DNA from 2 places in the Photobacterium makurazakiensis genome. Region 2 is predicted to be linked to the other one. Evidence: predicted binding sites of a transcription regulator. Region 2 holds the regulator's gene; the other holds the start of a gene.
The links. The regulator PurR, encoded in region 2, represses purine synthesis genes. The targets are predictions, from matches to a motif close to TNANGNAAACGTTTNCNTNA.
Positions count from the first base shown of each region.

Region 1: a site for PurR is predicted at 9,738-9,757, ahead of glyA (serine hydroxymethyltransferase). Genes of this name have one in related genera too.

Region 1 is NZ_JAKJSJ010000010.1:92,146-108,542, reverse strand. It holds gene ispA ((2E,6E)-farnesyl diphosphate synthase) at 1-121, shown strand, start outside; gene dxs (1-deoxy-D-xylulose-5-phosphate synthase) at 147-2,009, shown strand; gene pgpA (phosphatidylglycerophosphatase A) at 2,088-2,573, opposite strand; gene thiL (thiamine-phosphate kinase) at 2,577-3,551, opposite strand; gene nusB (transcription antitermination factor NusB) at 3,619-4,086, opposite strand; gene ribH (6,7-dimethyl-8-ribityllumazine synthase) at 4,086-4,556, opposite strand; gene ribBA (bifunctional 3,4-dihydroxy-2-butanone-4-phosphate synthase/GTP cyclohydrolase II) at 4,719-5,822, opposite strand; gene L4D09_RS02905 (riboflavin synthase) at 5,855-6,514, opposite strand; gene ribD (bifunctional diaminohydroxyphosphoribosylaminopyrimidine deaminase/5-amino-6-(5-phosphoribosylamino)uracil reductase RibD) at 6,530-7,657, opposite strand; gene nrdR (transcriptional regulator NrdR) at 7,708-8,157, opposite strand; gene glyA (serine hydroxymethyltransferase) at 8,355-9,605, opposite strand; gene L4D09_RS02885 (YitT family protein) at 10,051-10,671, shown strand; gene glnB (nitrogen regulatory protein P-II) at 10,962-11,300, opposite strand; gene L4D09_RS02875 (hypothetical protein) at 11,419-11,823, opposite strand; gene L4D09_RS02870 (HAD family hydrolase) at 12,032-12,712, opposite strand; gene purL (phosphoribosylformylglycinamidine synthase) at 12,848-16,397, opposite strand, start outside.
Region 2 is NZ_JAKJSJ010000043.1:40,415-56,811, reverse strand. It holds gene L4D09_RS18845 (energy transducer TonB) at 58-783, shown strand; gene L4D09_RS18840 (MotA/TolQ/ExbB proton channel family protein) at 803-1,507, shown strand; gene L4D09_RS18835 (ExbD/TolR family protein) at 1,504-1,926, shown strand; gene L4D09_RS18830 (heme/hemin ABC transporter substrate-binding protein) at 1,923-2,759, shown strand; gene L4D09_RS18825 (FecCD family ABC transporter permease) at 2,777-3,814, shown strand; gene L4D09_RS18820 (heme ABC transporter ATP-binding protein) at 3,811-4,662, shown strand; gene purR (HTH-type transcriptional repressor PurR) at 5,116-6,129, shown strand; cyclic di-GMP riboswitch class I at 6,334-6,438, shown strand; gene L4D09_RS18810 (TfoX/Sxy family DNA transformation protein) at 6,567-7,157, shown strand; gene L4D09_RS18805 (hypothetical protein) at 7,451-7,846, shown strand; gene L4D09_RS18800 (carboxymuconolactone decarboxylase family protein) at 8,004-8,588, shown strand; gene L4D09_RS18795 (dihydrolipoyl dehydrogenase family protein) at 8,605-10,839, shown strand; gene L4D09_RS18790 (ABC transporter substrate-binding protein) at 10,847-12,010, shown strand; gene L4D09_RS18785 (ABC transporter permease) at 12,056-13,771, shown strand; gene L4D09_RS18780 (ATP-binding cassette domain-containing protein) at 13,737-14,396, shown strand; gene L4D09_RS18775 (CDP-alcohol phosphatidyltransferase family protein) at 14,390-15,010, shown strand; gene L4D09_RS18770 (MFS transporter) at 15,085-16,269, opposite strand.

The DNA.
Region 1 (16,397 bases), on a different contig from region 2:
TGGCGCGAAGGCAAAAGCACAAAATTTATATCAAGAAGCGCTACACGCGCTAGAAGCAATACCCTACAATACAGACCAATTAGAAGTTTTTGCCCGATACGTCATCGAGCGCAATAACTAAAAACAGTAAAAGCGCCGTGAATGTTATGACATTGGATATATCAAAATACCCTCATCTGGCTCTAGCCAACACGCCAGATGAACTACGATTACTACCTGTAGATAGCCTATCCGCTGTCTGCGATGAGCTACGTACCTACTTACTGAATTCAGTCAGTCAAAGTAGTGGGCACTTTGCTTCAGGTCTTGGTGCTGTTGAGCTAACAGTTGCCCTACACCATGTATACAATACCCCGTTTGATCACTTGATCTGGGATGTTGGCCATCAAGCATACCCACATAAAATTTTAACGGGTCGACGTGATCAAATGTCGACCATTCGCCAAAAAGGTGGTGTACACCCCTTCCCGTGGCGAGAAGAAAGTGAATACGACGTTCTTTCTGTTGGCCACTCCTCAACCTCAATCAGTGCTGGTTTAGGTATGGCTATTGCCGCAGAAAAAGAAGGACTAGGCCGTAAAGTGGTCAGTGTTATTGGCGATGGTGCGATCACCGCTGGTATGGCTTTTGAAGCAATGAACCATGCTGGTGACGTTCACTCCGACATGCTGGTTATTCTAAACGACAATGAAATGTCAATTTCAGAAAACGTTGGCGCATTGAATAATCACCTTGCACGTCTACTTTCTGGCAATCTTTATACGACGATCCGTGAGGGTGGCAAGAAAGTACTCGCTGGTGCTCCACCAATCAAAGAATTGGTCAAGCGCGCTGAAGAGCATATTAAAGGTATGGTTGTACCTGGTACGATGTTCGAAGAGCTTGGTTTTAACTACATTGGCCCTGTTGATGGCCATGACGTTGAAGAGCTCGTAAAAACATTGAAGAACATGCGTAACCTGAAAGGGCCGCAGTTCCTGCATATTATGACCAAAAAAGGTAAGGGTTATGCCCCTGCCGAAGCAGATCCAATTAACTACCATGCGGTACCGAAGTTCGATCTGACTCAAAACCCAATCCCTAAAGCCAAGAGCCAGCCAACCTTTTCACATGTGTTTGGTGACTGGTTGTGTGATATGGCAGAGCAAGATAACAAGCTAATGGCGATTACCCCAGCTATGCGTGAAGGCTCTGGTATGGTGAAGTTTTCTAAAGCTCATCCTGATAAGTACTTTGATGTGGCTATTGCAGAACAGCATGCCGTCACGCTAGCAACAGGAATGGCGATTGGCGGCTACCACCCTGTAGTTGCTATCTACTCGACGTTCTTACAGCGTGGTTACGATCAACTTATTCATGATATCGCAATCATGGACTTACCAGTGATGTTTGCGATTGACCGTGGTGGCTTGGTGGGTGCAGATGGCCAAACCCATCAAGGAGCTTTTGATCTCAGCTTCATGCGCTGTATCCCTAATATGGTGATCATGGCACCAAGCGATGAAAATGAATGTCGCCAAATGCTCTACACTGGCCACCAGCATCAGGGTCCAAGTGCGGTTCGCTACCCAAGGGGCAGTGGTACTGGTATTACACCTGAATATGAAATGACAGCATTACCACTAGGAAAAGGCATTGTTCGCCGTGAAGGTGAAAACGTTGCTATCCTCAACTTTGGTACGACATTGAGTTACGCCCTAGAAGCGGCTGAAGGCCTGAATGCAACCGTGGCAGATATGCGTTTCGTAAAACCACTGGATGAGGCGTTAATCCTAGAGTTGGCTGCAAGCCATGATGTGCTAGTTACGGTTGAAGAAAATGCCATCGCTGGTGGTGCTGGTAGCGGCGTAAATGAATTCTTGATGAAAAGCAAAACACTCAAGCCAGTACTTAACATTGGTTTGCCAGATCGCTTCATTGAGCAAGGCACACAAGCTGAGCTTCATGCTGCACTTGAGATTGACGGTGCGGGAATTGAAAAACAAATTCGTGCCTACCTTGCCGACTAATTCATTGTTCATTACCTAATAAAAAAACCGCGCTAAGGCGCGGTTTTTTTGTCTTGCTCAAGGCAGGGTTAGAACAAATTACCAACCGAACCAGTAGCCAACACCCCAAAGGGCGATCATTGCCATAAAGCCCGCTAATATGTCATCGATCATAATACCGAAACCACCGTGTACATGCTTATCAAGCCAGCTGATCGGCCACGGTTTTACCATATCGAAAAAACGAAATAGCACGAAGCCTGCAAGTACCCACTCCCAGCTCACAACAGGGGCAATCGCCATGGTGATCCAAAAACCGACAAATTCATCCCACACAATACTGCCGTGATCATGCACGCCCATATCGTCTGAGGTTTTTTGACAAATAGTCACGCCTATCACTGCCGCCACCAATGTGATCGCCAGATACACCGCAAACGGTAGCTGTACCATTAATAGGTATAATGGGATAGCCGCAACCGTACCCATAGTGCCAGGAATGATGGGTGACAAACCACTGCCAAATCCTGTCGCCAAAAAGTGCCATGGGTTTTTAAGGTTTATATAGTCTTTAGGGTTTCCCACTACTTACTCCGAAAAATGATCATAACCATGAAGCTGCCAATGAAGTGGCTTTGCATCTCGAATTAACGTGATCCCACTGCCTGGACGTAACTGACCGACACAGGTTGCTGTTACACCACTGTGTGCTAAAGCCGTTTCTACTGCGCCTCTATTCTGCTCGGGCACAGTAAAGCATAATTCGTACTCTTCGCCACTCGTTAACGCGAGTTGCAGTGCTTTATCACGTTGAGGTTCAAATTGTTCAAGCTCTGGCGATAGAGGTAATTTATCAACTTCAATCACCGCTGCAAGCCCAGAACGTTTCAAAATGTGTCCAAGATCAGAAACCAAGCCGTCAGAGATATCCAACGCTGCCGAGGCAAGCCTTCGCAATGCCTGACCTGCAAGGATCCGAGGCTGAGCCATAAAATGACGTTCAACCAAGGTATCAGCCAATACTTGATCTGCCAATGAAACTTGGCCAAGCAATACCGCCAAGCCAGCAGCACTATCGCCCAGGTTGCCAGTAACAAATACCCAGTCACCCGAACTTGCACCACTACGTGTTAACGCTTCGCCTTTAGGCACAAAACCATGAACGGTTAGTGTAATGCTCAGCGGGCCTTTCGTGGTATCGCCACCAACTAACTGCACATTATAATATTCCGCTAATGCAAAAAAACCTTGGCAAAACTGTGCTAGCCACTGCTCATCAGGTTCTGGCATGGTTAATGCCATCGATACCCATGCTGGTGTCGCTCCCATTGCAGCCAAATCACTCAAATTTGAAGCTAATGCTTTATGGGCAACCCTTGCAGGATCAGCGTCATGCAAAAAATGCGTTCCAGCCACTAATGAATCAGTACTGACGGCTAACTGGCTACCCATTGGTAGCTCTAGCAGCGCACAATCGTCACCAATCGCTAATGGCACATCTTTGCGATTCACAACCTGTCGTTCAAAGTATTGAGCAATTATATCAAATTCATTACGAGCCATAATCGTTGCTTATTTTATCCAGACAGAAAAAAGGCCAGCGATGCTGGCCTTTTAAAATCATATTTGATTACTTCTTACGAAGTGATGGTGCTGCTTTATCCAACACACCATTGATAAACTTGTGACTATCTTCAGCACCAAAGGCTTTCGCCAATTCGATAGCTTCGTTGATCACAACTTTGTATGGTACATCGTCACGCTTAATCATCTCGTACATCGCAAGACGAAGAAGTGCAAGTTCCATCTGATCAAGGTCTTGTAGAGGACGCGACAGGTATGGACGCATTTTGCTGTCCAATTCCTGATGGTTCAATACAACACCTGTTAGAAGATCGCGGAAGTAAGCAACGTCTGTATGCGGTGCTGCAAGCGTCGGCGCATCGGCCTGATGCTCTTCTTCTTCAAATTTATCGTCAGAAAGAAAATGTAGCTCGATATTAGCAACATTGTCTTTCGTGATTTGCCAAGAATAAATTGCTTGTACAGCAAACTGACGTGCATTACGACGTGCGGCTGGTTTCACATTAACCCCCATTAGGATTCAATTTGGGACAGGACATTAACCATTTCAAGCGCGCTTAGTGCAGCCTCTGCCCCTTTATTACCAGCCTTGGTACCGGCACGCTCGATGGCTTGTTCGATAGAATCTACAGTCAGAACACCAAATGCTACTGGAGTATTGAACTCAAGAGCAATTTGCGCCAGACCTTTATTACACTCACCGGCAACATAATCAAAATGCGGCGTACCGCCACGGATCACAGAGCCAAGCGCAACGATAGCGTCATAACGATCGCTTTTAGCAACTTGTTGAGCAACCAGCGGAAGCTCGTATGCACCTGGGCAACGAACAACAGTGATGTTGTCTTCGCTTACTTGACCCTGACGTTTCAGAGCGTCTAGCGCGCCTGAAAGCAGGCTTTCGTTGATAAAGCTGTTGAAGCGTGCAATTACGATAGCTACTTTTGCGTTTGGTGCCGCGATGGCGCCTTCAATTACCTTCATGGGCCTTCCTGTGACTATGTCTTTTCCGGTATGAGAAACCGCGGGAGTCTACCACACTTTATAGGTTATACCAATTGGCATATGTGATAGACCTTCGCTGTCGCAATATCTCATAAATTAATAATGAGTAAATGATAAATAGGCGGCATCCCGCCTACATAATTATTCGCAGATGTACTCTACGGCCTCTAAGCCAAAACCAGACAACGAATGGTAACGTTGCGTGCTTGACGAGAGTAAACGCATTTTTGAAATGCCTAAATCAGATAAAATTTGCGAGCCAACACCTACCTGACGAGACTGATCTTTCGGGTTCAGTTTCACCTTCGGTAGCCCCTCTGATTGTGCAGCCATCTGTTTCACTTTGGTGATCATTGATGCTGGGCATTCTTGCTTACTCAAGACAACCAGTACGCCATCCTCATCAGCAATGCGCTTCATTGCTGCGGGCAGGGTCCACTGAGATGCGCCTGAGTGAAGAATATCTTTAAATGTATCTTGCAGGTGTACACGCACCAGAGTCGGCTTACCCGCAACCACCTCACCTTTCTGTAAGGCATAATGAACTTGGTTATCGATAGTGTCACGATAAGTGATCATCTCAAAGTCACCAAACTCTGTCGGCAGTGTGCATTGAGCTACACGCTCAATGGTGGTTTCGTTGTTATTTCGGTACTCAATAAGATCTGCAATCGTACCTAATTTTAACCCATGCTGCTCCGCAAAGACTTCAAGGTCTGGACGGCGTGCCATCGTGCCATCTTCATTAAGAATTTCAACAATGACACTTGAAGGTTCATGGCCTGCTAAACGAGCAATATCACAACCCGCTTCAGTATGACCCGCACGCGCAAGTACGCCACCTTCTTGTGCCATCAACGGAAAAATATGGCCGGGCATGACAATATCAGAAGCCGAAGCATTCGCTGCAACAGCCGCTTGAACAGTACGCGAGCGATCAGCCGCAGATATTCCGGTTGTAACACCTTCTGCCGCTTCAATTGAAACTGTAAAGTTGGTGCTGAACTGCTCGGTGTTATCCTGAACCATTAAAGGTAGGTTCAACTGCTTACAGCGAGCTTGGGTCAATGTTAAACAAATAAGGCCACGACCAAACTTCGCCATAAAGTTAATGGCATCAGGGGTGATCTTGTCGGCTGCGATAATTAAATCGCCTTCATTCTCACGATCTTCATCGTCCATAAGGATCACCATCTTACCCAGACGGATATCTTCAATGATGTCCTTTGCACTGCTTAATGCCATAACAATACCTTTATTTAACCTTGTATCCAGCTCTAGTAACCAAGGAAGCCGCTTTTCGCCAGCAGATCCATAGTGACTTCTGATTTTTGTTCTGCCGCTTTATCACCGAGCATTAAACGCTCAAGGTAACGAGCAATCACATCCACTTCAAAATTGACCTTATGGCCAACCTTGAATGATTCCATGGTCGTTTCTGCCGCGGTATGCGGTACGATAGTTAACTTAAATTCATCGCCACGAATAGCGTTCACCGTCAGGCTAATGCCATCAATGGATACAGAGCCTTTTTCAGACACGTATTTAGCCAAGTGAGCCGGTGCTTTGACCCAAAACTCAATCGCACGGCCGGTATGATTACGCTCGATAATTTCTGCAACATCATCAATGTGGCCTGATACCATGTGGCCACCAAAGCGTGTGGTCGGCAACATCGCTTTCTCTAAATTGGCTTTCTGCCCAGCGCGATAACTTGCAAACGCAGTGCGCTTCAATGTTTCCAGAGATAGATCGGCCACATAACCCGAGCCTGTCAGCTCGACAACAGTCAAACACACGCCATTGGTTGCAATGCTATCGCCCAATTTTACATCGGATAAATCCAACGTGGCTGAATCAACCGTTACAGAAATATCTTCCCCTTTTGGGGTAAGGGCTGTAATCGTTCCTACAGCTTCGATAATGCCAGTAAACATGGAAACCTTTCTTTCTTATATGTCATTGAGTCGGGCTGTGATCCGAATATCGGGTCCAACCATACGCACATCAGTAATTGTCAGTTCAGGAACATCAGACATTGCTAACAATCCCTTGAGATCGACTAAACCTCGGCTATCACTCCCCATCAACTTAGGGGCTTGATATAAAATTAATTCATCAACCAAGCCAGCCGCTAATAGGCCACCAGCCAATTGGGCACCCGCTTCCACCCAGATATGATTAATGTCATTAGCAGCTAGTTCAACCATGAGTGCGTCAAGATCAATACCACCCTGAGCATTAACTGGGGCGCTCATCACAAATTGTTCAACATTTGTAGGCCAAAGTACATTGTCAGCCTGATGACGAACCAGCATGATCTCACCCGGTAAGCCGATTAAATGATGATTCGGTGTTACTCGGTTCTGGCTATCAATAACGACACGTTTAGGCTGGCGCAGATTCTCCTCGGGATAATGCCGATGGGTCTCATCACCCAGCTCTTTCCAGCGAATGTTCAACGATGGGTCGTCGGCCAATACCGTCGCGCTGGTTGATAGTATTGCCCCCGCTTTAGCACGGTAGCGCTGAACATCAGCCCGCGCGGCTGGGCCGGTTATCCACTTACTTTCGCCATTGGCCAAGGCCGTCCTACCATCAAGGCTAGCGGCTAATTTCAGCTGCACAAACGGTTTTCCGGTTTTCATTCGCTTGATAAACCCCGGATTCAGCGCTTTTGCATCTAGCTCTAACAGACCGGTTTGTACTTCAATGCCTGCGACCTGTAACATTTCAATGCCACGGCCAGCGACTTTCGGATTCGGATCAACCATGGCACATACCACGCGGCCAACACCAGCTTCAACCAAAGCTTTGGCGCACGGTGGCGTTCGGCCAAAGTGAGAACAAGGTTCAAGGGTGACATAGGCGGTAGCACCCCGAGCTTTCGCTCCCGCAGCTCTTAATGCAAAAACTTCAGCATGTGGTTGTCCGGCTTGATAATGATAGCCTTCACCCACGATTTCTTCTTCGTGAGCAATTACACAGCCAACATTCGGGTTCGGTGCCGTCGTAAATAGACCGCGTTTTGCCAATTCAATGGCTCGGCGCATCATAGCGTGGTCAATAGGTGAGAACATCTGACTTCGATATATCTAAGGCTAGCCGGAGCCGTAACTCCGGTAGCAATTTATTTTTCTAATTTGGCAATTTCTTCGCCAAACTCACGAATATCTTCAAAACTGCGATAAACAGAAGCAAAGCGGATATAAGCTACTTTATCCAGCTCTTTCAACGCCTCCATCACTAAGTTACCAATCATATCAGATGGTACTTCACGTTCACCTGTTGCTCGCAGGCGTGACTTAATAGTATTGATGGCACGTTCTATATCATCGGCGCTCACTGGTCGTTTTTCCAGTGCACGTTGAATACCGCCACGCAGTTTTTCTTCATTAAACGGGTCACGGTTGCCATTGGTTTTAATCACTCTTGGCATAACCAGTTCGGCTGTTTCAAACGTAGTATAACGTTCGCTACACGCCAAGCATTGACGTCGGCGACGAACTTGATGGCCATCAGCCACCAAGCGGGAATCAATTACCTTGGTGTCATTTGCACCACAAAAAGGACAATGCATCTTGCCTCCTAATTTTCGTCATCCCAGTGTAACTCATTTCATTACGTTATAGAGAGCTTTAGGCGGTTTTTCTATGGGTTTAATAAAATTTAGAAGTGAAATGGATATGGTTCTATAGATATTAAAAAGGCCCGCATGAATGCGGGCCCAAGAGATTTCAAGTTTTCATTACTGTTTAAGCAATAATCACCTTGTGATTAAGCGTAAACTGGCAGGCGCTTACAGATCTCAAGTACCTTCGCTTTTGTTGCTTCAAGAACTTCTGGCTTGTCCGTGTTGTCTAACACGTCACACATCCAGCCAGCAAGCTGCTTAGCATCTTCTGCAGTAAAACCACGGCGAGTAATTGCAGGTGTACCAACTCGGATGCCCGATGTTACAAACGGGCTACGCGGGTCATTCGGTACACTGTTTTTGTTTACCGTAATGTTCGCAGCACCCAGTGCAGCATCCGCTTCTTTACCAGTGATACCTTTATCGATAAGGTCAACAAGGAACAAGTGGTTTTCAGTGCTGCCAGATACAATCTTGTAACCGCGCTCAAGGAATTCGCCCACCATCACTTTGGCATTTTCAACAACGCGAGCCTGATACTCTTTGAACTCAGGCTCCATCGCTTCTTTGAAAGCAACCGCTTTAGCAGCAATCACGTGCATTAGTGGGCCACCTTGGCCACCAGGGAAAACAGCAGAGTTCAGTTTCTTATAAAGATCTTCACCTTCACAAGACAGAATTAGGCCGCCACGCGGACCTGCTAGGGTTTTATGCGTTGTGGTGGTCACAACGTGTGCGTGTGGGACAGGGTTCGGGTATACACCTGCTGCGATAAGGCCAGCAACGTGTGCCATATCAACGAAGAAGTACGCACCTACTTTATCGGCGATTTCACGCATACGCGCCCAATCACACACTTGTGAGTATGCAGAAAAGCCACCGATGATCATCTTCGGTTTGTGCTCAAGCGCCAATGCTTCCATCTCTTCGTAGTCAATTTGACCAGCTTCATCGATACCGTAAGGAATGATGTTGTAAAGTTTACCCGAGAAGTTCACAGGTGAACCGTGAGTCAAGTGGCCACCATGTGCTAGGCTCATACCCAAAACAGTATCACCAGCATTAAGCAGTGCCATGTAAACGGCATTATTTGCCTGAGAACCTGAGTGCGGCTGTACGTTCGCGTATTCTGCACCAAATAGCTCACATGCACGATCGATCGCCAGCTGTTCTGCTTTATCGACAAACTCACAGCCACCGTAGTAGCGCTTGCCTGGATAACCTTCAGCATATTTGTTCGTTAGCTGAGAGCCTTGTGCTTCCATTACACGTGGGCTGGTGTAGTTTTCAGAAGCAATCAGTTCAATGTGCTCTTCCTGACGCGCAGTTTCTTCCTGAATAGCTGCAAATAGTTCAGCGTCATAATTAGCAATGTTCATATCGCGCTTTAGCATCTGTATCTCCTGACTCAGATTATATCCGTACCTATTTGCTCAAAAGTGTCACTTTTTTGCATTTGATACAAATTGGTTGTAAACATACCATTTCGGGCAATTAACGAAAATTAGCAAAGCTAGGCGCCACGTGGACGCAAACGTTTTCGTTACCCCTTTGTATAAGGCTATATTTTACAGAATTTGATCTAAATCAGGTAGCCCTAAAGTAATTTTTTATTGGTATTTATTTCGATGATGGCATGAATTGTTTTCATCTTGGTGAATCAACCACCACACACCGACATAATTACGTTTCATTTTTTACAAGAAAACAGCAAATTTATTTTTTTACATTAGCGTATTTAATTATGTACACCACCAGCAACATTCTTTTCTTACTGACTCTCTGCTTTTTCCTGATAGGGCTTTATTATGGCCGCCTTCAAATATAAGGAGTATTGTTTTGAGCGGTTACCATCATTCATTAAAAGAAAACATCATTGCTATTCTTACAGGTACTTTCGTTGTTTCTCAGGGTGTTTTCTTTTTACAGCAAGCAGATTTGTTAACCGGTGGAACAACAGGTCTAGCCTTACTTGCAAGCCAGTTTGTTGACCTATCGTTTGGCCAGCTGTACTTTTTGATGAACTGCCCGTTCTATTTAATAGCATGGTTCCGTATGGGACGTAGTTTTGCTATTACCAGCATTATTTCCGGTGGTATGGTGTCAGTAATCACTGACAATTTGCATCATGTGCTTGAAATTAGCCGCCTTGAGCCCCTTTACTGTGCAATTATCGGTGGCTTATTAATGGGGCTAGGTATGCTGATCCTATTTCGCCACAAAACCAGTCTTGGCGGCTTCAATGTCTTAGTGCTGTTTTTACAGGAAAAATTTGGCTGGTCGGCAGGCAAGCTTCAGATGTGCATCGATATCAGCATTCTCGTGGCCTCGTTCTTCTTAGTTAGTCCAATGGTACTTTTATTCTCTATCATCGGTGCCTTCATGTTGAATTTAGTCCTGGCGATGAACCATAAGCCTGGCCGCTACAGCGGTGAACTCAAACCGCAAGCAAGTAGCTAAACTAATTTTGCGACAGACAAAACGAAAAAGGCTTGCCAACTTGGCAAGCCTTTTTTCATGTATTGCGTACGCCCAATCATTTCTGATCTCAGGCAAGCAGAAGAAGGTAATTTGTATGAGTGTGAAGGAATTTCGCTCAAGAACGCAGAGGAAGCACTTAGTTCACACCTAGCAAGTCAACTCTGGCTAAACTGTTTCATTCTCTGGCAAAGAGGAAGCGCGGAGTTTATAGGCATAAATGAGCACTTCCGATACCGCCAGAGGATGAAACAGCGACGACAGAGAGGACTTTAGATCGCGTCCTCGTCTTCCTCACCCGTCCTGATCCGCACCACACGCTCGACATCAAACATGAAAATTTTACCATCACCAATTTTGCCTGTTTGCGCGGTTTCGATGATCGTGTCGATACATTGCTCTGCAACTTCATCAGACACCACAATTTCAAGTTTTACTTTTGGCAAAAAATCGACCATGTACTCAGCCCCACGGTACAATTCCGTATGCCCTTTTTGACGACCAAAGCCTTTAACCTCAGAAACGGTCATACCTGTGATCCCGACATCGGCGAGGGCTTCGCGAACATCATCAAGCTTAAATGGCTTAATAATGGCTTCAATTTTTTTCATCTTCATCATCCTTTGCTGAGCAGAGGTCACTGGCGTGCATTTCGATAAGAGACGACATCATCGACGCCAACTGCCTGATTAATATTGATTACAGTATACCAAATGGAACGTTTGAGGTTCAGTGTTTTTCAATTGGTAATACAACATCGGTGTCCATCATTTTTAGCAGGACCACGACAGCAAAAATAAGCACAGAGCTATTTAAAATGACGACCGAAAACGGCCGAAGATCTGAGCTTACAAGCGAAGGCAGATAGGGGATCATGCTGTAACCGAAAAACATCGTTACGGCAGGAATAAAGAAATATAACGGGATAAATCCCCAGCGACGTCCTCGGGCGAGGCCGACGGAAGCAAGAATACCAGATAACAATACCAAAATAGCAATAATGCTTGGCACAATACCGACTTGCTTAAAGCTCATGACTGTTGCGAACGTATCCGCATACCGAAGTAAACAAATCATCACGAGCACTGCCAACCCTTTACCTGCGTTGGCTAAACCATTCCGTTGGTTGTCCATTTTAGTCTCTTCCATGAAAGCAGATAGGATAAATCTAAAAAATATAAGCACATCTCCTATGTGGCTATATTCAGTAGTACAATACAATATGACTCAAAATTTATGTTTTACATCACCCTCCTCACTAATTATTTAGACACGTATTTTAGTTATAGTTCCGATCATTACTTTGATCTATACATGCAATACATTGAATGGCTATAAATAGTTAGTACTGTGTTTTCACAAGATCAACAAAACCGCCTAACGTTCTGACGACCCGTGTCGTCACCTTCGTTTCGTACCGGTGGCGATTCAACCATACCGCTTTTAAGCCAACCTGCTTTGCTGCTTCTGCATCGTTCATCGGATGATTGCCAATAAACCAACACTCATGGGCATTTTCCTTCGCCAACCTGACAGCCTGTTGGAATATGTGAGGGTCAGGTTTTGCCACACCAGCCTGCTCGGAAGTTACAACAAAGCGGAAAAAGTCTTTGATATTGGTGTCTTGAAGCTTCGCTTCCTGCTGAAAGGTGAAACCATTGGTGATCACGGCCAGTGGCGAAATCGTTTGAAGTTGCGTTAAGGCCGGTAATACATCAGGAAATAGTCGCCAGTGTTGACGATAAATTTGGTAATACTCACCAATTAAATTATCTGCCTGCTCATTACTTAAGGGCTTTTTGAATAGCTCACTGATCCGGGCTCGGCGCAAACCTTCAAAATTTAATTCACCAGCTCGCCAGCGAACACGCTGCCGATCGGTTATGTCACGCCAAACCGTTTCAGGTGATTGCAAACAGCCTTCAATAAGATCATGGGGGTATCGTGCAATAAAAGTGCGAATTGCATCTTGCTCAGCACCATCGTGATCAAGCAACGTATTATCAAGATCGAAAAAAATCATGTCGCCTCTCCCCTATCTAACTGATATTCAGCTTAATCATACTCTTTCAATTTAGGCGAGGAATTTATTGAAAATTTGCTACTAAAAACAAAAAGCCGCTCATATGAGCGGCTTTTTTAATCAGTTAGCTTTCGCTTAGCCAATATTGACACGAGCATTACGGAACATGCGCATCCATGGGCTGTTCTCGTTCCAGTCATCTGGATGCCATGAATTAGCAACAGTACGGAATACACGCTCAGGGTGCGGCATCATAATAGTTACGCGACCGTCTTGCGTAGTTAAACCGGTAATACCATTTGGTGAACCATTCGGGTTTGCCGGGTAGTTCTGCGTTACATTACCGTAGTTATCAAGGTAACGTAGGGCTACCGTGCCAGATTGCTCAATCGCATTCAGGTGCTCGCCATTACGCACTTCAACTCGGCCTTCACCGTGAGAAACCGCGATAGGCATACGAGAGCCAGCCATACCATTGAAGAACAATGAATCACTTTGCTGAACCTCAACTAAGCTGAAGCGTGCTTCAAAGCGCTCTGATTCATTGCGCACAAAGCGTGGCCACAAATCGGCACCTGGAATTAATTCACGCAGGTTCGACATCATCTGACAACCGTTACAAACACCTAATGCAAAGGTATCGTTGCGATGGAAGAAGCGTTCAAACTGATCACGTGCCATGTTGTTGAACAGCACTGATTTCGCCCACCCTTCACCGGCACCAAGTACATCACCGTATGAGAAGCCACCACATGCAACCAAGCCATTAAAGCCTTCTAGCTGAACGTTGCCCGAAAGAATGTCACTCATGTGAACGTCTTTCGCTTCAAAGCCAGCACGGTCAAATGCCGCAGCCATCTCAACGTGTGAGTTAACACCCTGCTCACGCAAGATAGCCATTTGTGGCTTCGCGCCCAAGTTGATTGCAGGCGCAATAAACGGCGCAGCAACATCTTCATTGATGTCGAACGTTAGTTTGGTGTTCAAACCAGGATCTTGCGTGTCTTTTTTCGCTTCAAATTCTTGCAGTGCGCCGGCTGGGTTATCACGCATTGCCTGCATTTGATAAGTCGTCTCAGCCCAAACAGTACGTAACTCGGTACGGCTCTGCTCTAGGACGCGATCGTTGCCATTCCAAATACGAACGACATCTTCATCAATCACAGTACCAAGCACATGGCTACAAGCTTCTAGACCATTAGCAGCCAGTACCGCCTGTACGGACTCTAAGTCTTCAGTACGAACTTGAACAACCGCACCTAGCTCTTCATTAAATAGCATCGCTAGAACATCGTCACACTGATCGCCAGCAGTGATGTTCAAATCAACTTCAACACCCGTGTGACCGGCAAAGGCCATTTCAGCTAAGGTTACATACAAACCACCATCACCGCGGTCATGGTAAGCCAGTAGCTTCTCGTCGCGTACTAGTGCCTGAACAGCATTGAAGAAGCCTTTCAGTAATTCTGGGCTATCAACATCTGCCGGCTTATCACCAAGTTGCTTGTAAACCTGCGCCAATGCTGTTGCACCAAGGCGGTTCTGGCCACAACCTAAATCGATAAGTAATAAACTTGAGTCGCCTTTGTCTGTACGTAGCTGTGGTGTCACAGTCTTACGAACATCTTCAACGCGACCAAATGCAGTAATAACCAGTGACAGTGGTGAAGTCACTTCTTTTTCTTCACCGTTTTCTTCCCACTTGGTTTTCATTGACATGGAGTCTTTACCAACTGGGATAGTCAAGCCAAGTGCTGGACACAGTTCTTCACCAATTGCTTTAACTGCTTCATATAGACCCGCATCTTCACCAGGGTGACCCGCTGGCGACATCCAGTTAGCCGACAGGTTAATGCGTTTCATATCACCAATGTCTGCACTTGCAATATTGGTAATTGCTTCACCAACTGCAAGGCGAGCTGATGCGCCAAAATCAAGCAGAGCAACAGGCGTACGCTCACCCATCGACATCGCTTCGCCGTGGTAAGTATCGTAGCTCGCAGCCGTTACTGCACAGTTAGCCACTGGTACCTGCCAAGGGCCTACCATTTGGTCACGAGCAACAAGGCCAGTTACCGTACGGTCACCAATGGTGATCAGGAAGGTTTTTTCAGCGACTGCTGGTAGGCGAAGTACACGCTGAGTCGCCTCTTCTAGCTCGATACCAGAGCGGTCAATTGCCTGACCTTCAACTTTCAGTGTTTTCGCGTCACGGTGCATCTTCGGCGCTTTACCCAATAGAATATCCATTGGCATATCGATTGGTGTATCGTCGAAGTGGCTATCTTCAAGTGTTAGATGACGCTCTTCAGTCGCTTCACCCACTACCGCATACGGTGCACGTTCACGCTGACAAATTGCGTCGAATGCCGCCATGTTTTCTGGCGCAATGGCCATTACATAGCGTTCTTGTGATTCGTTACACCAGATCTCTAGCGGGCTCATGCCTGGTTCATCGTTTGGTACATCACGTAGCTGGAATTTACCGCCACGCTCACCATCATCAACAAGCTCAGGTAATGCATTTGAGATACCGCCCGCGCCCACATCGTGGATAAAGGCGATTGGGTTATCGTCACCCATCTGCCAACAACGGTCGATAACTTCCTGACAACGACGTTCCATTTCTGGGTTTTCACGCTGTACTGAAGCAAAATCAAGATCTTCAGCCGATTGACCAGAAGCCATTGATGATGCTGCACCTCCACCAAGGCCGATGTTCATCGCAGGACCACCCAGTACGATCAGTTTCGCACCAACAGGGATCTCTTTCTTCTGAACGTGATCTGCACGGATATTACCCATACCACCAGCAATCATGATTGGCTTGTGGTAACCACGTACTTCTTCGCCATTGTGTGACGTGACTTTCTCTTCGTAAGTACGGAAGTAACCAAGTAGGTTTGGACGACCAAATTCGTTATTAAATGCTGCGCCACCCAGAGGGCCTTCAAGCATAATGTCTAATGCATTAACGATACGGCCTGGCTTACCAAAATCCGTTTCCCAAGGCTGTTCAAAACCAGGAACACGCAGGTTAGAAACCGTAAAGCCAACCAGACCCGCTTTTGGCTTACCACCAATACCCGTTGCGCCTTCATCACGGATTTCACCGCCTGAACCTGTTGATGCGCCCGGCCATGGTGAAATTGCCGTTGGGTGGTTATGCGTTTCTACTTTCATCAAGATATGTGCAGCTTCTTGATGGTAGTTATATTGACGAGATTCTGGGTTCGGGAAGAAACGACCCACTTCAGAGCCTTCCATTACTGCGGCATTATCTTTGTATGCCGACAGAACGTGCTCGTTATTCTTCTCGTAGGTGTTTTTGATCATCTTGAACAGTGACTTTTCTTGATCAACACCGTCGATCGTCCAGTCAGCATTAAAGATTTTATGACGACAGTGCTCTGAGTTAGCTTGAGCAAACATCATCAGTTCGATGTCATTCGGATTGCGACCAAGTTTAGTGAAGTTTTCCACTAAGTAGTCAATTTCGTCTTCTGCTAACGCCAAACCCAGTGTTACGTTTGCTTCTTCTAGGGCTTTGCGGCCACCAGCAAGAATATCAACCGATTTCACAGGTGCAGGTTCAGCTTGAACGAATAAGGCTTGTGCTGCTTCAAACTCACCGAAAACCACTTCCATCATACGGTCGTGGATCAGGCCTTTCAGCACTTCAATG
Region 2 (16,397 bases):
ATTAGTCATTCAATAACAAGAACGTGTAGCACTTTCGTGCATGATTAGGGGTTTCTCGTGAACACTAAGAGATATGTCATCGCTGGCGCAATTTCTGTCGCTTTACACAGTGTTTTGCTTTCTGCAATACCTAACCAAATGGTTATGGCTATGCCTATGGGTGTCGACTCCACCAAAGTGTCACTCAACTTAGTTTCAGCGCCTACTCCTCAGTCAGCACCAGCAGTAAGTGAGCCACCACCGATACCACAGTCGGCACCACAACCAGTAAAAGAAGAAACTGAAGTAAAAAAACTGGTGAAGAAAACACAGCCGGAGCAAAAGCCTGAACCGAAGAAAACTACCCAACCAATAACGAAGAAAATGCCACCTAAGCCTGTTGAAAAGGTGGAGAAGCAAATAGTTAAACAACCGATTGTCGAGAAAAAATCGCCAGCTTCAGAAAAAGAACCAGAAAAAAAGCAGCCTAAATCAGAAATAGCCTCAGGCGTAAACAACTCACCCAAGCTGGTGAGTAAACCGACTTTTGCGACAAGACCTAGCCCAGTTAAATACCCACGAATAGCTAAACGACGTGGGTTAGAAGGTCAGGTACTTGTCGAAGTTTGGATTGACGAGAAAGGTAAGCAAGTTAGACACAGCTTAGTCCATTCATCAGGCACAGTTGTATTAGACGAAGCAGCACTGAAAGCCATTCAAAGGTGGCGATTTTCATCACACGTAGTTGATGGTCAAGCCATTGCCCATCGCGTACAAATCCCTGTTCGATTTAAATTGGATTAAATATTAATTGGATTCTCTTATGGAAATGTTTCACTCCCTACAAAACCAATTTGGTTTAATGACAGTACCTTTACTACTGTGTTCAGCCCTAACCGTCATGATCCTTATTGAACGTTGTGTTCAAGTACTCCTCTGCACGGGTGTCGGTCGTAGTAAAATCAATGTGATTTTGACAACATATAACCGTAACGATGAAAGCAGTCTAGAAGCACTTGCTAGCGATCTTAAATCGAAGCGACCTTTACTATTTAAGGGCGTTTCAATGCTTATTTCTCACCGTCACTTTACCAAGGCACTTCGCGAAGATGCCGCTGGGATCTGGCTACAACAAAAGCGGACTCAATTACGTTCTGGCTTACGTCTATTGGGCTTAATTGGTGTGATCAGTCCATTACTTGGCTTACTTGGTACTGTTCTCGGCCTAATTGATATGTTTAAAGGCATTGCCATGAGCACAGGTGCTGTCACGCCTAACGACTTAGCTGACGGCCTTGGTCTTGCAATGCGGACAACCGCCGCTGGGCTATTAATTGCTTTACCAGCGATAACTGGCGCGCAATTGTTAGGTTTATGGGCCGATAACGTGACAGCCAAGCTCGAGCATAGCCTTAACCACTGTAACTTATGGCTAGAAGGCTTATCACTCGACCCTACCTGCGACCCAAAACAGCTAACGCCTCAGCAACATGCCATTAAGACTGAACAACCAGAGGTCGAGGTATGATCCGAACCCACCAAAGTGTTGCTGACAGCGATGAGTTAAAACCGGATTTAACTCCCTTGCTGGATATCATTTTCATCGTCATGGTATTTCTGCTTCTTACTGCAAGTGTGAAATTACAATCACTTGATGTCGAGTTACCGCAAACAGAAACTCAAGCATTACAAGAAACCGAATCTGATCCTATTACAGTCAACATTACCGCAGCCCCTCCTTATTGGGCACTTCAAGGCAATGAATTCGATAATTGGGATGCCTTTAATGCTGCTCTACTAAAAGAAGTTAAAGCTAGTCCTGACAAGCCTGTTGTCATTGGTGCAGACAAGGCTGGATCGGTAGAAAACATGCTCAAACTACTCGCTTTCTTGCAACAAAACGACATCAAAGCAACCCAGCTATTAATGGAAGAGGACAAATCATGAAGCGTTTCACTTTGGCAACTATATTGTTTTTTGCCGCTACATCTACCTTCGCAAGTGAGCGCATTATCAGTGCTGGTGCTGCGATTACAGAAATCATTAATGCCATGGATGCTCAAGAACAACTTGTTGCTGTCGACGTAACCAGTAAATCAATGGTCGATGACGATATGCCAGTTCTGGGCTACCACCGTCAGCTTTCTGCTGAAAGCCTTATCGCGCTCACCCCGACCCGCCTACTCGGTTCAAATGAAATGGGGCCGCAGACCACACTTGATTTGCTCAAGCAAGCGGGGATCATAGTAGATGTGCTTAACTCTGGTGAAACCGTTGAAGATTTAATGGTGCGTATAGATCAAGTCGGCGAACTAACAGATACCTCAAGCAAGGCAAAAGCATTAAAAAACGAGGTGAAGGGAAAAGTCACTGCCATTAATGCCAACCTAGCGACTCAAGATAACAAAAAGAAAGTACTTTTCCTGATGATCCACGAAGGTCGCCCAGCCAATGTTGCTGGCCGCAACACTACTGCAGACACCGTAATTCGCCTTGCAGGTGCAATCAACCCAGCAGCAGATGCCGTCGAGTCTTATAAGCCTATTTCACTGGAATCAATGGTGGAAATGCAGCCTGATATCATTCTCCTAAGTTCGCGTACCATGAGTAAAATCGGTTCAGCTGATGAGCTGCTTAAACAAATGCCTTTACTCGCCGCAACACCCGCAGGTCAAAACAAAGCCCTCGCCATGATCGATGGTACTGCCCTAATTGGCGGTTTGGGGCTGAAAAGTTTAAGCGAAGCTGAACGTTTAAACACCGTTTTCTATCCAAATTAATATAAGCATTTATTACTATGCAGTTATACCGTATTCCGACACGTATTATTTTTCCAACTGGCCTCGTACTGCTGTTGCTTGCCATTACATCATCAGTAGTCATCGGTCCGATGGCAATCACCTTCACTGATAGTTTCAAAGCCTTAATGCCTTGGCAATCGGATCTGCCCCAACATATACAAATTGTAATTAACCAAATTCGTTTACCGAGAACATTACTTGGAATGGCAATTGGTGCGATATTAGCGCTATGTGGTGCTGTTATGCAGGGGCTATTCCGTAACCCCCTCGCCGACCCAGGTATTATCGGCGTTTCAGGAGGAGCGAGCTTAGGCGCGGCATTAGCTATTGTGTTTTTTGCTCCGCTTGCCGCATCATTTCCTTTGTTGTTAACACTAGCCACCGTTCCCGTTTTTGCTTTTTTAGGCGGGGCTTTCAGTACCTTTTTTGTCTATTACTTAGGCACAGACAAAAACGGTACTTCTGTAACAGTGATGCTTCTGGCTGGTGTGGCTATCGGGGCACTATCAGGTGCTGCACTTGGCCTGATGAATTATTACGCTGACGACCAAGCCCTACGAGATTTATCACTGTGGAGCATGGGATCACTTGCAGGGGCAACTTGGCCTGGCATCACGCTTTCCTATATTACTCTTGGCGTACTGATGTTTATGTTTGATCGCAACGCCAATGCACTCAACGCCTTTTTGCTCGGAGAAGCAGAAGCAAAACATATGGGGGTTAATGTACAAACACTGAAAAGGTTACTGATTTTACTTTGCGCTGCAGGTGTTGGTATTGCTGTTTCACTCACCGGTGTGATTGGTTTTGTTGGCTTAATCGTCCCCCATCTTGGTCGAATGCTCGTAGGGCCTAATCATAAAGTGCTCTTACCATTATCTGCTCTGCTTGGCGCATTAATTCTTTTGGTTGCCGATATGCTTGCACGTATCGCAGTTGCACCGGCTGAACTGCCTGTTGGGATAATTACAGCCCTACTCGGCGCGCCCTTCTTTATCTTCCTGCTCGTAAAACAAAAAGGGAAAATGTCATGAACTTGATGACAAAAAATAGCGTTGAAACAGGATATGCTATTGATGCTTCAGGGCTTAACCTTAAATTGGGTGATAAAGTACTACTTGATGATTTAGCTATTCAGATCAAAAGTGGTGAACTTACCGCCTTGCTAGGTCCTAACGGTGCAGGTAAAAGCACCCTCTTGAAAGTATTATGTGGTGAACAAGAGTCTACAGGCCATGTTTCCTTTTTTGGTAAAAACCGTGCCGCTTGGCCACCAGCTGAACTCGCAAAACACCTTGGTGTGTTGCCTCAGCATAGTAACCTAACCTTCGCCTTTACCGCGCAAGAAGTTGTTGAGCTGGGTGGTCTCCCCTTAGCGCTGACCAATCGAGAAACGGTAAGTCTTGCTAAAGATAAAATGGCTCAAGTCGATGTCACAAATTTGAGTTGTCGCCTATACCCTACGCTCTCTGGAGGAGAAAAACAGCGCGTGCACTTTGCACGGGTACTGACTCAACTCAGTCGCGCTGGTGAGCAGTGTATTCTGATGCTTGATGAGCCAACATCAGCACTCGATTTAGCGCATCAACATAAAACCCTTCAAGTCGCAAAGTCGTTAGCGAAGTCTGGGGCTGCGGTGATCATAGTGATTCACGATTTAAATTTAGCAGCGCAATATGCAGACCGTTTAGTCATTCTTAATGAGGGAAGAATTCAAGCTGATGGTTGCCCGAAGGACGCTTTAACAGAGGAAACGATCGAACGCGTTTATGGTTGGCCTGTTTGCATTACACAGCACCCAATCGATAATTACCCTATTGTGCTCGCAACCTCCAGCCACGAAATTGAAGAGCCCAAATCAACATTAAAACTGGCTATTTAACGGCAAATTGTTGTTAAACAAACCAAAAATAGCTCTTTTTTCATTCTACTTCATTTGCCTTAAAGCCTTCTTAATCAAACTAAAAAGGCTTTATAAACTTACCGTTTCATCTTTAGCAGAACAATTCACCAGATTTATAACTGGTTATAAATAAACCAATTCGTTCTTATCCATAAATAATCCTGATTTATTAAGACAAGAAACATTGCACTCTTTGCTACACTGAGTAAAATGAGAGCGCAAGCGATTACACTATGCAACAATTGAAACCCTGTAATCGCGATAGAATATGAATACTATAAGAAACGAAGCCGCCCATTCGTGTCGCGGCCTTTTGTCGTTTCTGTTATCTGTACTCAACAGAACAGTGAACTGTTTTAGCAGTGCACTACTCTATTGAGTAAAGCTTAAAATTACCTAGGTCATTTGACCCTTATTATTAGAAGAATAAATATGGCAACGATTAAAGATGTTGCACGTATGGCTGGTGTCTCTACAACCACCGTCTCTCACGTGATTAACAAAACGCGATTTGTCGCAGAAGCAACGCAGAAAAAAGTACTGTCTGCAGTTGACGAGCTAAACTACGCTCCGAGTGCTGTGGCGCGTAGCTTAAAATGCAACACAACCCGTACTATTGGCATGTTGGTTACAAAATCGACCAACCCTTTCTTTGCTGAAGTCGTACACGGTGTTGAAGAGTACTGTTACGGTGCTGGTTACACGCTTATCTTATGCAACACAGAAGGTAACCTTGAGAAGCAACGTGATTATTTACGCATGCTGGCTGAAAAACGCGTTGATGGTTTGTTGGTCATGTGCTCAGACTTGGATGAAAACCTACTCGGTCTATTAGAGCGCCAAAAAGACTTGCCTATGGTTGTCATGGATTGGGGACCAGAAAGCCCTCATACAGATAAAATTCAAGATAATGCTGCGTTAGGCGGCTATGTTGCGACTAAGTTCTTCATTGAGCATGGGCATAAAGCTATCGGTTGCTTAACAGGTCACAGTGATAAAACAGCTTGTCGTGAACGCTTAAAAGGCTTTAAAAAAGCCATGTCAGAAGCCGAGCTGGAAGTCGAATCAGATTGGATTTTAGAAGGCGATTTTGAATGTGAATCTGCAGTTGAAGCCGCTAACAAGATCATTGCAATGGACAAACGTCCAACGGCGATCTTTTGCTTCAATGACATCATGGCGATGGGCATGATCAGTACATTTTCACAAGCTGGTATTCGTGTACCTGAAGATATTTCAATTATCGGCTACGATAATATTGATTTAGCACCGTACTTTTCTCCACCGCTAACCACTATTCACCAGCCTAAGCGCCGTCTTGGTAAAACAGCTATCGAAATTCTGTTGGAGCGAGTGAAAGATAAAGAGCATGAGCACCGTATATTTGAAATGATACCAGAGCTTGTGATTAGAAAGTCAGTGATAAACCGAAACACCAATTCGTAACAAGCCAATAATCACTCGAGATAGAAACGGAGGCTTTTCCTCCGTTTTTTTAGTCTTATCCCTATGCCTTATTAGAATAAACACTCAACTTTGGGTGTTTTTTATAATTAAATAAATACAAGATAAAATAATTTATGGGAGCAAGGTCACGCTATTAAAAGTGGGAGCAGGTTCAAATTTTGCTTCTGCGATATTCTTAAACAGTCACGAACAAGGCAAACCTTTCGAAAGATTGGGACGCAAAGCTTCCGGCCTAAGAGTCCATAGTTTTCAATAACTAGTTCGACTTAAGGTAGCGGGGTTGCCGATGGATATAGCAATAGTGATCAGGCGTCATATTTTACATGATTCTGACATTACTCTTTTGTTAATTTTGCTAATCTGAAATCCTCGCTCTGTTGTTAGGTGACCCTAGATTTTTTTCACCGAGAAGAAGCATGGACAAACCAGTACTTAAAAATTCATTACGACTGTTTAGTTGTTTCAACAACGTAAAATCACGCTCGATGTTTGGCGGATTTGGCATATTCGCAGGTGAAACAATGTTTGCACTCGTTGTTAACGACAAACTTCATCTTCGTGCCAATGCTGAAAACGAACAAGATTTTAAACAGGCAGGCTTAAAGCCATATATTTATAAGAAACGTGGATTTCCTGTTGTTACCAAGCATTTTGCAATTCCAGATGAATGGTGGGAAGACACAACTAAAATACTTAGCCAAGCTAAGCGCTCTCTTGAAGCGGCAAAAGAAGACAAAGAAACAAAAAGTAAGGCAGGACCTGAACGTATAAAGGATCTACCTAACTTACGGCTAGCAAACGAACGTATGCTTAAAAAAGCTGGGATTATCAGTGTCGACGCCCTATTTGAAGCCGGTTCTTTGAATGCTTTTAGAGCATTGCAAGATACCCATCAAGGTACGGTAAGCATTGATCTTTTATGGGCTTTAGAAGGTGCAATTAGTGGTAAGCATTGGTCAGTGATTCCACAAGACCGCCGCTCAGAACTTCTTTCAAAGCTTAGTTAACCCTGCTTAGTACCATTAACAAGAGGTGATGATACACCTCTTGTTAATGCATCGTTTGTGGTATTGCTGCTTTCTATTACTACTTCTCATTATTATAAACTCCATAGCATAGCTAGACGTTTAGATACGTTGACCGCACGTTCAGATTGCTTCGTACACCCCATGAATGACAATTAATTGTCAGTAAATCTGAAAGATTGAATTGCCTCACAAAGCTGTTTACAAAACACTCAACAAGCTTTCTTTACTTTATAAAGCTCGTAAAATAACAGCATCTATTTACGGAGGTTATTATGAACTGCACCAAGCCTTTTCCCGGACAAACGGATCAAATGTTCAAGGATAAGTTTGGTAAATGGCCTCGGCTAATGAAGCTATGCGTACTACTCAGTTTACTTCCCCCTGTCATTGTCCTCATTCTTATCCATAACAACATTGCCTCAATGCCAATGATGTACGATGTACTTGTTTACGTTTCAGGCTTTAACGCCCTTCTCCTTACATGGGGACTACTATTAAAAATACGTTCAAAAAAGTATTGGTATCGTAACTACCATATTGGTAAAACAATGCTACTTGCTGTTGTTCCGATTTTAGCCTGTGGCTATATTCTTTTTACGTCCCCACAACCCAATAAAATAGTCACCCAAGCTCAGCATGACCGTCCCGTTCAATTAATAATCAACTAAACGGCTAAATTCACTTTTTTCATCACTCAGTGAAATAATTCAGCTCTTAATTAGGTCTTTGTCTCATATCTATCTGATAATTTGAGTAATCATTGCTCATGGTCAGGTTATATACCCATTGTGGCATAAAAAGTATTCCTAATATTAAGAGGTGATCGTGCGCATTTCAGCCAAAAAAAACTATTCCATTACCATAAAGCCGCTACTTTGGCTTCAAAAGCGCCATTTCGGCAAAGTACTAAACCCAGCGCTCTTATGGGGGCGTAAGCCTACCCTTTTTTGGCTGGTTGCTAGTTTCTTTGGCTATCTTGATCGTCGCTCTTCTCCGTTATCACCCATCATGCGCTCATTAGTTTGCGTCAGGGTCTCTCAACTCAATGACTGCGCATTTTGTGTTGATGCTAATGGCATGAAGTTAGCTGAGCGTTGTGATTCAGAAGAAAAAATAAAAGCGCTCGCTAACTGGCAGCACAGTGAATTATTTGATGAGCAAGAACAAGCAGTATTACGCTACACAGAAACAATGACAATTACAGGTCAACGTGTCACAGCAGAGATACTCGAAACACTTAAACAGTGGTATGACGAAGACACCATTGTAGAGCTCACCGCCCTCATTTCTTTCCAGAACCTCTCCGCGAAGTTCAATACTGCGCTTGACGTGCCTGAGCAAGGATTTTGTTCGCTACCGATACAACCCGATACGGTAAAAGAGAAATCATCGTCGTTATCAAAGCAATAGATTAGGAGCGAATTACATGGATAGAAAAAAAATAGTTTTACTCGCTATCGTTGCGTCCCTACTCGGCGTATGGTTTGCCTTCGATTTAGGCCAGTACTTTACGTTAGAATACGCAAAAAACCAACAGCTAGCCCTACAAGATACGATAACCACCAGTCCGTTATTTTCGAGCTTGGTCTTTTTTAGCCTCTATGTATTGGTAACAGCGTTATCGCTTCCTGGCGCAGCCATCATGACGCTTCTTGGAGCCGCTTTATTTGGCTTTTGGTGGAGTTTACTGCTTATTTCATTCGCCAGTACTATCGGTGCGACACTGGCTTTTTTATTCAGCCGTTTTATTCTTCGAGATTGGGTCCAGAGTAAATTTGGTCACCGCTTGGCACCGATTAACGCAGGCATAAAAAAAGACGGACCGTTTTACCTCTTTACACTACGGTTAATCCCTATTTTTCCTTTCTTCTTAGTTAACTTGCTTATGGGTTTAACCCCTATCAGCACTAAGATGTTTTACCTTGTGAGTCAGGTTGGTATGTTAGCCGGAACGGCAGTCTATATTAATGCAGGTACCCAGCTCGGCCAGATAGACACACTAAGCGGTATTATCTCTGCCCCTGTTATTATCTCGCTCGCTTTACTGGGTGTTTTTCCGTTAATTGCCAAAGCCGTGATGAGTATTATTCAAAAACGCCGCGTTTACGCCCAATGGGAAAAGCCATCTTCATTTGACCAAAATATGGTTGTTATCGGCGCGGGAGCTGGCGGTCTTGTCAGCTCTTACATTGCTGCTGCTGTAAAGGCGGAAGTAACACTCATTGAGCGTCATAAAATGGGAGGAGACTGCTTAAATACGGGGTGTGTACCATCAAAAGCCATCATTCGTGCTGCGCATACTATGGCTGAAATCTCTCGATCTCATGAATTTGGCATTACCACCAGCGTGACTCAGGTTGACTTCAAACAAGTGATGGGACGAATTCATAATGTTATCGCTAAAATTGAACCTCACGACTCTGTTGAACGTTACTCTAAGCTTGGTGTGAATTGTATTAGCGGTGAAGCCACTATCTTGTCGCCTTGGGAGGTAGAGGTAAACGGTGAACGCATTACTACGCGTAATATTGTGATCGCCACAGGTGCGCGTCCATTAGTGCCAACAATTGAAGGGTTAGAATCAGTAAACTATCTGACTTCAGATACTATTTGGCAGCTGCAAGAGCAGCCTAAGCACATGGTAGTGCTTGGCGGCGGTCCAATTGGCTGTGAATTAGCGCAGAGCTTCCGTCGCCTTGGTAGTCAGGTCACACTCATTGAAATGGCGGAACAAGTCTTGATCCGAGAGGATTTCGATGCCGCCGAGCAAGTTAAGTTACAAATGGAGAAAGACGGTGTCACGATAATGACAGGCCACCGTGCATCTAGATTCGAAAAAGTAACAGACGAAAAAGGGATTGAAATTCAACGAGTCTACTTACAGGCAGCCAATGGTGATGAGCTGAGTGTTGAATTTGATGTCGTTCTGTTAGCACTGGGTCGCGTAGCCAATGTACAGGGCTTTGGCTTAGAAGAGCTCGGGATAACAACCTCAGAACGAGGTACTGTCGAAGTTAACGAATACCTACAAACCAAATACCCAAATATATTTGCCGTTGGCGATGTCTCTGGCCCATTCCAATTAACACATGCAGCAGCACATCAGGCATGGTATGCCGCAGTTAATGGCTTATTTGGCAATGTGAAAAAGTTCAAAGCTGATTACTCTGTCTTGCCTGCTGCAACTTATACCTCACCTGAAGTGGCACGAGTTGGAATTAATGAAAAAGAAGCCCAGCAGCAAGGTCTTCAGTTCGATGTGACAACTTACGGTATTGATGACTTAGATCGTGCCATTACTGATGGTGAAGATCATGGATTTATAAAAGTCATTACCCCCAAAGGTAAAGACAAAATTCTCGGCGTTACCATTGTTGGTCATAATGCTGGTGAAATGCTGGCTGAGTTTACTCTTGCGATGCGCCACGGTTTGGGGCTCAACAAAATATTAGGGACAATTCATCCTTACCCAACCATGAGTGAAGCAACAAAATATACAGCGGGAGTTTGGAAACAAGCCAATGCGCCCAAAGGCTTACTGGCTCTCGTTAAAAAGTACCATACTTGGATGCGAAACGAGAAACCAGCTATCCAAACTGATACCATGCAAACAAATGCAACAGTAAAACCAACCGAAGAAGCGCCGCTCAAGGATAAATAGGGACTATATGAAAAAAACTATTCTAGGGTTAGCGCTTGCGCTAACCACTAGCTTCTCAATTGCTGCCGATAAAACCACTGACGACACTCAATGGCAGCAGACATTGGCGGAAGCGGAAGGGCAAACGGTTTACTTTAATGCATGGGGCGGTAGCCAAGAGATTAATAACTATCTTCGCTGGGCAAGCCGTCAGCTAAAGACACAATATGGCATCAATTTAAAACACGTCAAAGTTGCAGATATTGCCGAAACGACTCAAAGACTGCTAGCTGAAAAAACCGCAGGTAAAAACCAAGCAGGTAGTGTTGACCTTGTATGGTTAAACGGTGAGAACTTCCGTTCGATGAAACATAATAACCTGCTACACGGACCATTTACGCAGCGTCTGCCCAATTGGCAGTTCGTTGATACCTCATTACCTATTGATGAAGACTTTACCGAGCCAACAAACGGCATGGAAGCACCGTGGGGGATTGGTCAGCTCGTCTTTATTCATGACAAACACACGCTGAATAACCCGCCTCAAAACTTTGCAGAGCTTCTGAGCCTTGCAAAAGCATTCCCTGGTAAGGTGAGTTACCCGCAGCCACCAGAATTTCATGGCAGTAGCTTTCTTAAAGCGGCACTGCTTGAGCTATCAAATAACAACTCAGCACTTTATGAGCCATTCGATAAAAGTAAATTCGTTGGCGTCACGGCACCATTGTGGTCGTACTTAGATCAGTTACACCCTGTTGCATGGCAACAAGGTCTGCGTTTCCCATCAGGTACGAGTGAAACAATTCAATTGCTTGATGACCAACAGCTATTACTAGCAATTACGTTTAACCCTAATGCCGCCAATGCTGCTATCGAAAATGGTAATCTTGTCGAAACAGCACAAACCTATGCCTTTCAGCAAGGTGCGTTATCGAATATCCATTTCTTAGCAATACCATGGAACGCTACGGCAAAAGCAGGATCACTTGTTACTATCAACTTCTTACTAAGCCCAGAAGCACAAGCTCGAAAAGCTGACGCCGCTATTTGGGGTGATCCATCAGTGTTAAAACCAAACGTCTTGAAAAAAAGTGGCGCTCAAGGATTTACCTTGTTTAAGTCTATCCCCGAGCCTCACCCAAGTTGGATAACCGCGATTGAGCTTGAGTGGCAAAAACGCTACGGCAGCTAAACATTGAAGAAAGCTGCTTAGGCAGCTTTCTAACTTAGGTTCAATATGATTCACGTTATCTTCGCCCTAACCTTAATCCTATTTATTACTCCGTTGCTACCCGGTGTATTAGGCCTCGTTTTACCTGCAGTATCTTGGCTGCCATCGTTAGGCTATGTAGAGCCTAACCTTTCAGCATTCATGACTGTGTCAAATTGGCCCGGTCTATGGCAGTCATTCATGCTAAGCCTGTTCACGGGAGTCTGCAGCACTCTACTTGCTTTATCAGCCTCTTTTTTTATATTACGTCGATACTGGAATACAACGCGTTGGCAAAAAATTGAACGCTTTCTCAGCCCAATGCTTGCCATGCCTCATGTTGCTTTTGCGATTGGTTTTGCTTTTTTACTTGCACCCTCTGGGTGGATATACCGTTTATTAGAAAGCACTGGTTTTAATACCGCCAACAGTTTCAACCTGATCCAAGACCGCTATGGACTAGGACTACTGTTGGGTTTAGCAATAAAAGAAATTCCATTTCTTTTATTGATGAGCATTTCAGTCTTACAGCAGTTACAAGTAAACAAACTACTCGCGGTTGCAAATGGGCTTGGATACTCTAATCGAGAGGCATGGCTTAAGGTTATCTTGCCGCAGTGGCTGCCAAAAATTAGGCTTCCACTATTTGCAGTAGCTGCTTATGGTATTTCTGTGGTTGATGTCGCGCTGATCATCGGCCCCAGCCGCCCTTCTACCCTATCCGTTATCGTGTGGCAGTGGTTTACGGACCCAGATCTCGCGATGTTGCCCAGAGCAGCAGTAGGCGCATGTCTACTCCTCTTTACGACAATGCTCGGGTTAGCACTCTTATCTGTTACTGAATGGCTATGCTTAAGAAAATACCGTCAATGGCAGTTCCATGGCGCCTCTCTATCATCAATACAAACCAAGGGGTTAAGCCTTACTCGGTTAATTGTGTGGCTTGTGCTCTTAATACCTCTTATCCTTACCCCATTACTCTTTACCTGGTCTATCGCTCAGCGCTGGCGTTTTCCTGATTTATCACCAAGCCGATACAGTCTCAGGTTTTGGGAACAAGAGTCTCAGGCGATCTTTGAGCTTGCATGTAATAGCATCATGTTGGCACTCATAAGCAGCGTTATCGCACTAATAATGACCGTTTGCTGCCTAGAATATCGAGATAAGTTCCAGAAAAGCATCCCAACTTGGTGTATTGCTATTCCATTAGTCACACCACAACTGTCACTGCTGTTTGGTATTCAAATCAGTACATACTGGATCGCGGGGCAACACTTTATTGTATGGGTGATATGGAGCCATATCTTCTTTGTTTTCCCATACATGTACCTTGCGCTTGATGGTCCTTGGCGTAGTTATGATAACCGCCTTGATCAATGCGCCAAGAGCTTGGGCCTAACCAGCTGGCAAACATGGTGGCGGGTTAAACGGCCGCTTATTATGCCCGCCATCTATATGGCAATGGCTGTAGGCATGAGTGTTAGCCTTGCCCAATACTTACCAACACAAATGTTGGGTGCTGGACGAATATCAACCGTGACCACTGAAGCGGTCGCACTCGCAAGTGGGCAGGATCGACGAGTCACCGCTATCTACGGATTACTTCAAGGCATCTTACCTTTGGTCTTCTTTACTATCGCATTATCAGCGAGCCATTTTTCTGGCCGTTTTTATCAACAAAAATCGCAACAACGGAGTAACAGCACGGATGACATTATCTGTGGAAAACCTCACTATAAGTAATCGCGAGCACGCGTTATTCTCACCAGTCAGTTTTACTATTAAGCCTGGTGAAGTCGTCGCTCTTATGGGGCCAAGTGGCTGCGGTAAATCAACACTGCTAAGTGTTATCGCTGGCCACCTCTCGAGTGTGTTTACATATAGCGGGCATGTTCAGCTGAATAAAACCAATGTATTAACCCTGAGTCCAGATAAACGAAAAATAGGCATCGTTTTCCAAGACGATCTACTTTTCCCACATTTAACCATTCGTGAAAATTTGATGTTTGGCATACCTGCAAACCTTCGTCACCCACAACGAGTGGCGCTTGCTGATAAGACGTTAATGACACTCGGCTTGGTTGCTCTAGCAGAAAAGATGCCAACAGAAATATCTGGCGGCCAACGGGCAAGGATCAGCTTAATGAGAATGCTGCTATCTGAGCCTCAGGCTGTTCTACTCGATGAACCATTTAGCAAGCTCGATAAAGCCCTAAGACAAGAGTTTCGTGATTTTGTCTTTGAACAAATAGCCATTCGACAAATACCCGCCTTGATGGTCACTCATGACGACGATGATATCCCTTACAACGGTCAAATTATTCAATGGCCTTGGGATGAAACAAATACAGAGGAAAGATCATGCTAGATCGTTATGCCATTAAAGTAATCAAGTGGCCACTAAACACCCTGTCTATACTGCCTGACAAAGCAGGCATTACCGCTAACCAAGTAACACTCTTTGGTTTTTTACTTGGTCTGCTCGCCCTACCAGCCTTGGCTTTTGAACAATATGGCTGGGCACTCGGGTTTATTATTATTAACCGTATTTTTGATGGGCTCGATGGTGCAATCGCACGCCGCCAAGGGATCACGGACTGCGGCGGTTTCCTCGATATTACACTCGATTTCCTTTTTTACTCTCTCATTCCGTTCGGGTTTGTTTTAGCTAACCCTGAAGCAAATGCGGTTGCTGGCGCCTTTCTGATCTTTTCATTCATTGGTACAGGCTCTAGTTTTCTTAGCTTTGCCATCATGGCGGGCAAGCGAAATATCAGCAGCCCGGTCTATAAACAGAAATCGTTGTATTACATCGGTGGGTTAACAGAGGGAACTGAGACCATTACCTGCTTTATCCTTTTCTGCCTATTTCCTCAGCATTTCGCACTCATTGCTTGGATTTTTGGTGCGCTATGCTGGGTAACGACAACAACCCGTATTTGGGCTGGCTACAACACGCTGAAAGCCGATCACACTGTATAAAAATATATAACCTCATCACGGCAAACGAATAAGTCTGCCGTGATTACTTCATTACTGATGCGTAATTGCAACCATCACCCTTTACGACAATTTACCACCATTGCGGCACTAACAAGTATCAAGCTAAGCACTGATACACCGAACCAACTGAAGTGATCAAATACTTTTACGCCGACCAATGATCCCACTGCACCTCCTAAATAATAGCCAAGCATGTAGATCCCATTAATCCGGCTTTGGGCTGATGGGTCAATCGAAAATACAGCGACTTGGTTAGAGACTTGGGCACTGAAAACGCCGAAATCAATCAGAATAATGCCAATAATCAGTCCCACTAAGCTATCACCGTAAAGTCCTGAAACTAAAAAGCCGATAGCAATTAAGCTCAACGCTATAGTGATCATCATACGTGAACCGACTTTTGACACCCACATGCCAGAGAATTTGGCACCGCTGACACCTGCCAACGCAACGATGCCAAACAGCCCCGCTTGCTGCGCATCAAAATTGAACGGGTCACCACTTACATGCAAAGCAAGTGTTGCCCACAACACATTGAATGCAGCAAACCATAAAGCGCCAGTAAGTGCCGACTTACGTAATAATCCATACTGCCTGATCAACCCGAACATGCTCAAAAGTAGTTGAGGATAAGGTATGCGATTTGTGGGCTGGTTAGTGGGTAAAAAGCGCATCAGTAGCGCAGCAAAAAGAATGGCGATACAAGCCGACATCATAAAGACCGCGCGCCAGCCAAAATGCTCGCCAATATAACCGCTGGCCGTCCTTGATAATAAGATACCAATTGTTAGGCCACTCATTAAGGTACCGATAACCCGTCCCTTCTGTTCTGGTGTACTTAATGATGCTGCAAAAGGGATCAACTGTTGGGTAATATTGGCGCTTAACCCAATGGTAAAACAAGCACCAATTAATACTAGAAAGTTATTGGCTGAAAATGCACAAATTGATGCCGTGATTAAAAAAAGTGAGAGGATACCAATAAGACGTTTACGCGCGATGCTATCGCCAAGTGGTGATATAAACAACAGTGCAGCTGCGTAACCAAATTGGCTGGCAGCTGGTATCGCACCTAATGCGTCCCCCCCAATACCCAGCTCTTTACCAATAAGCGGTAATATGGGTTGGTTGTAATACAAATTTGCAACTGTGGCGGACACAGCCGTAGCCATCAAAAACAGTAAACTATTGGTTATTTTGGGCTTCTCACTGAAGCTTACAGTGGCAATACTGGTCATCTCGTGTCTCTATTGTCATCTTTGGCTAGCTAACGTCTAACCGGGAGTTGCCATAGGTTACTGAACTCCTTGCTATGTAAAAAATGATATAATTTGATTGCAGCTATAGCAAAACCGTATAGCTAGCG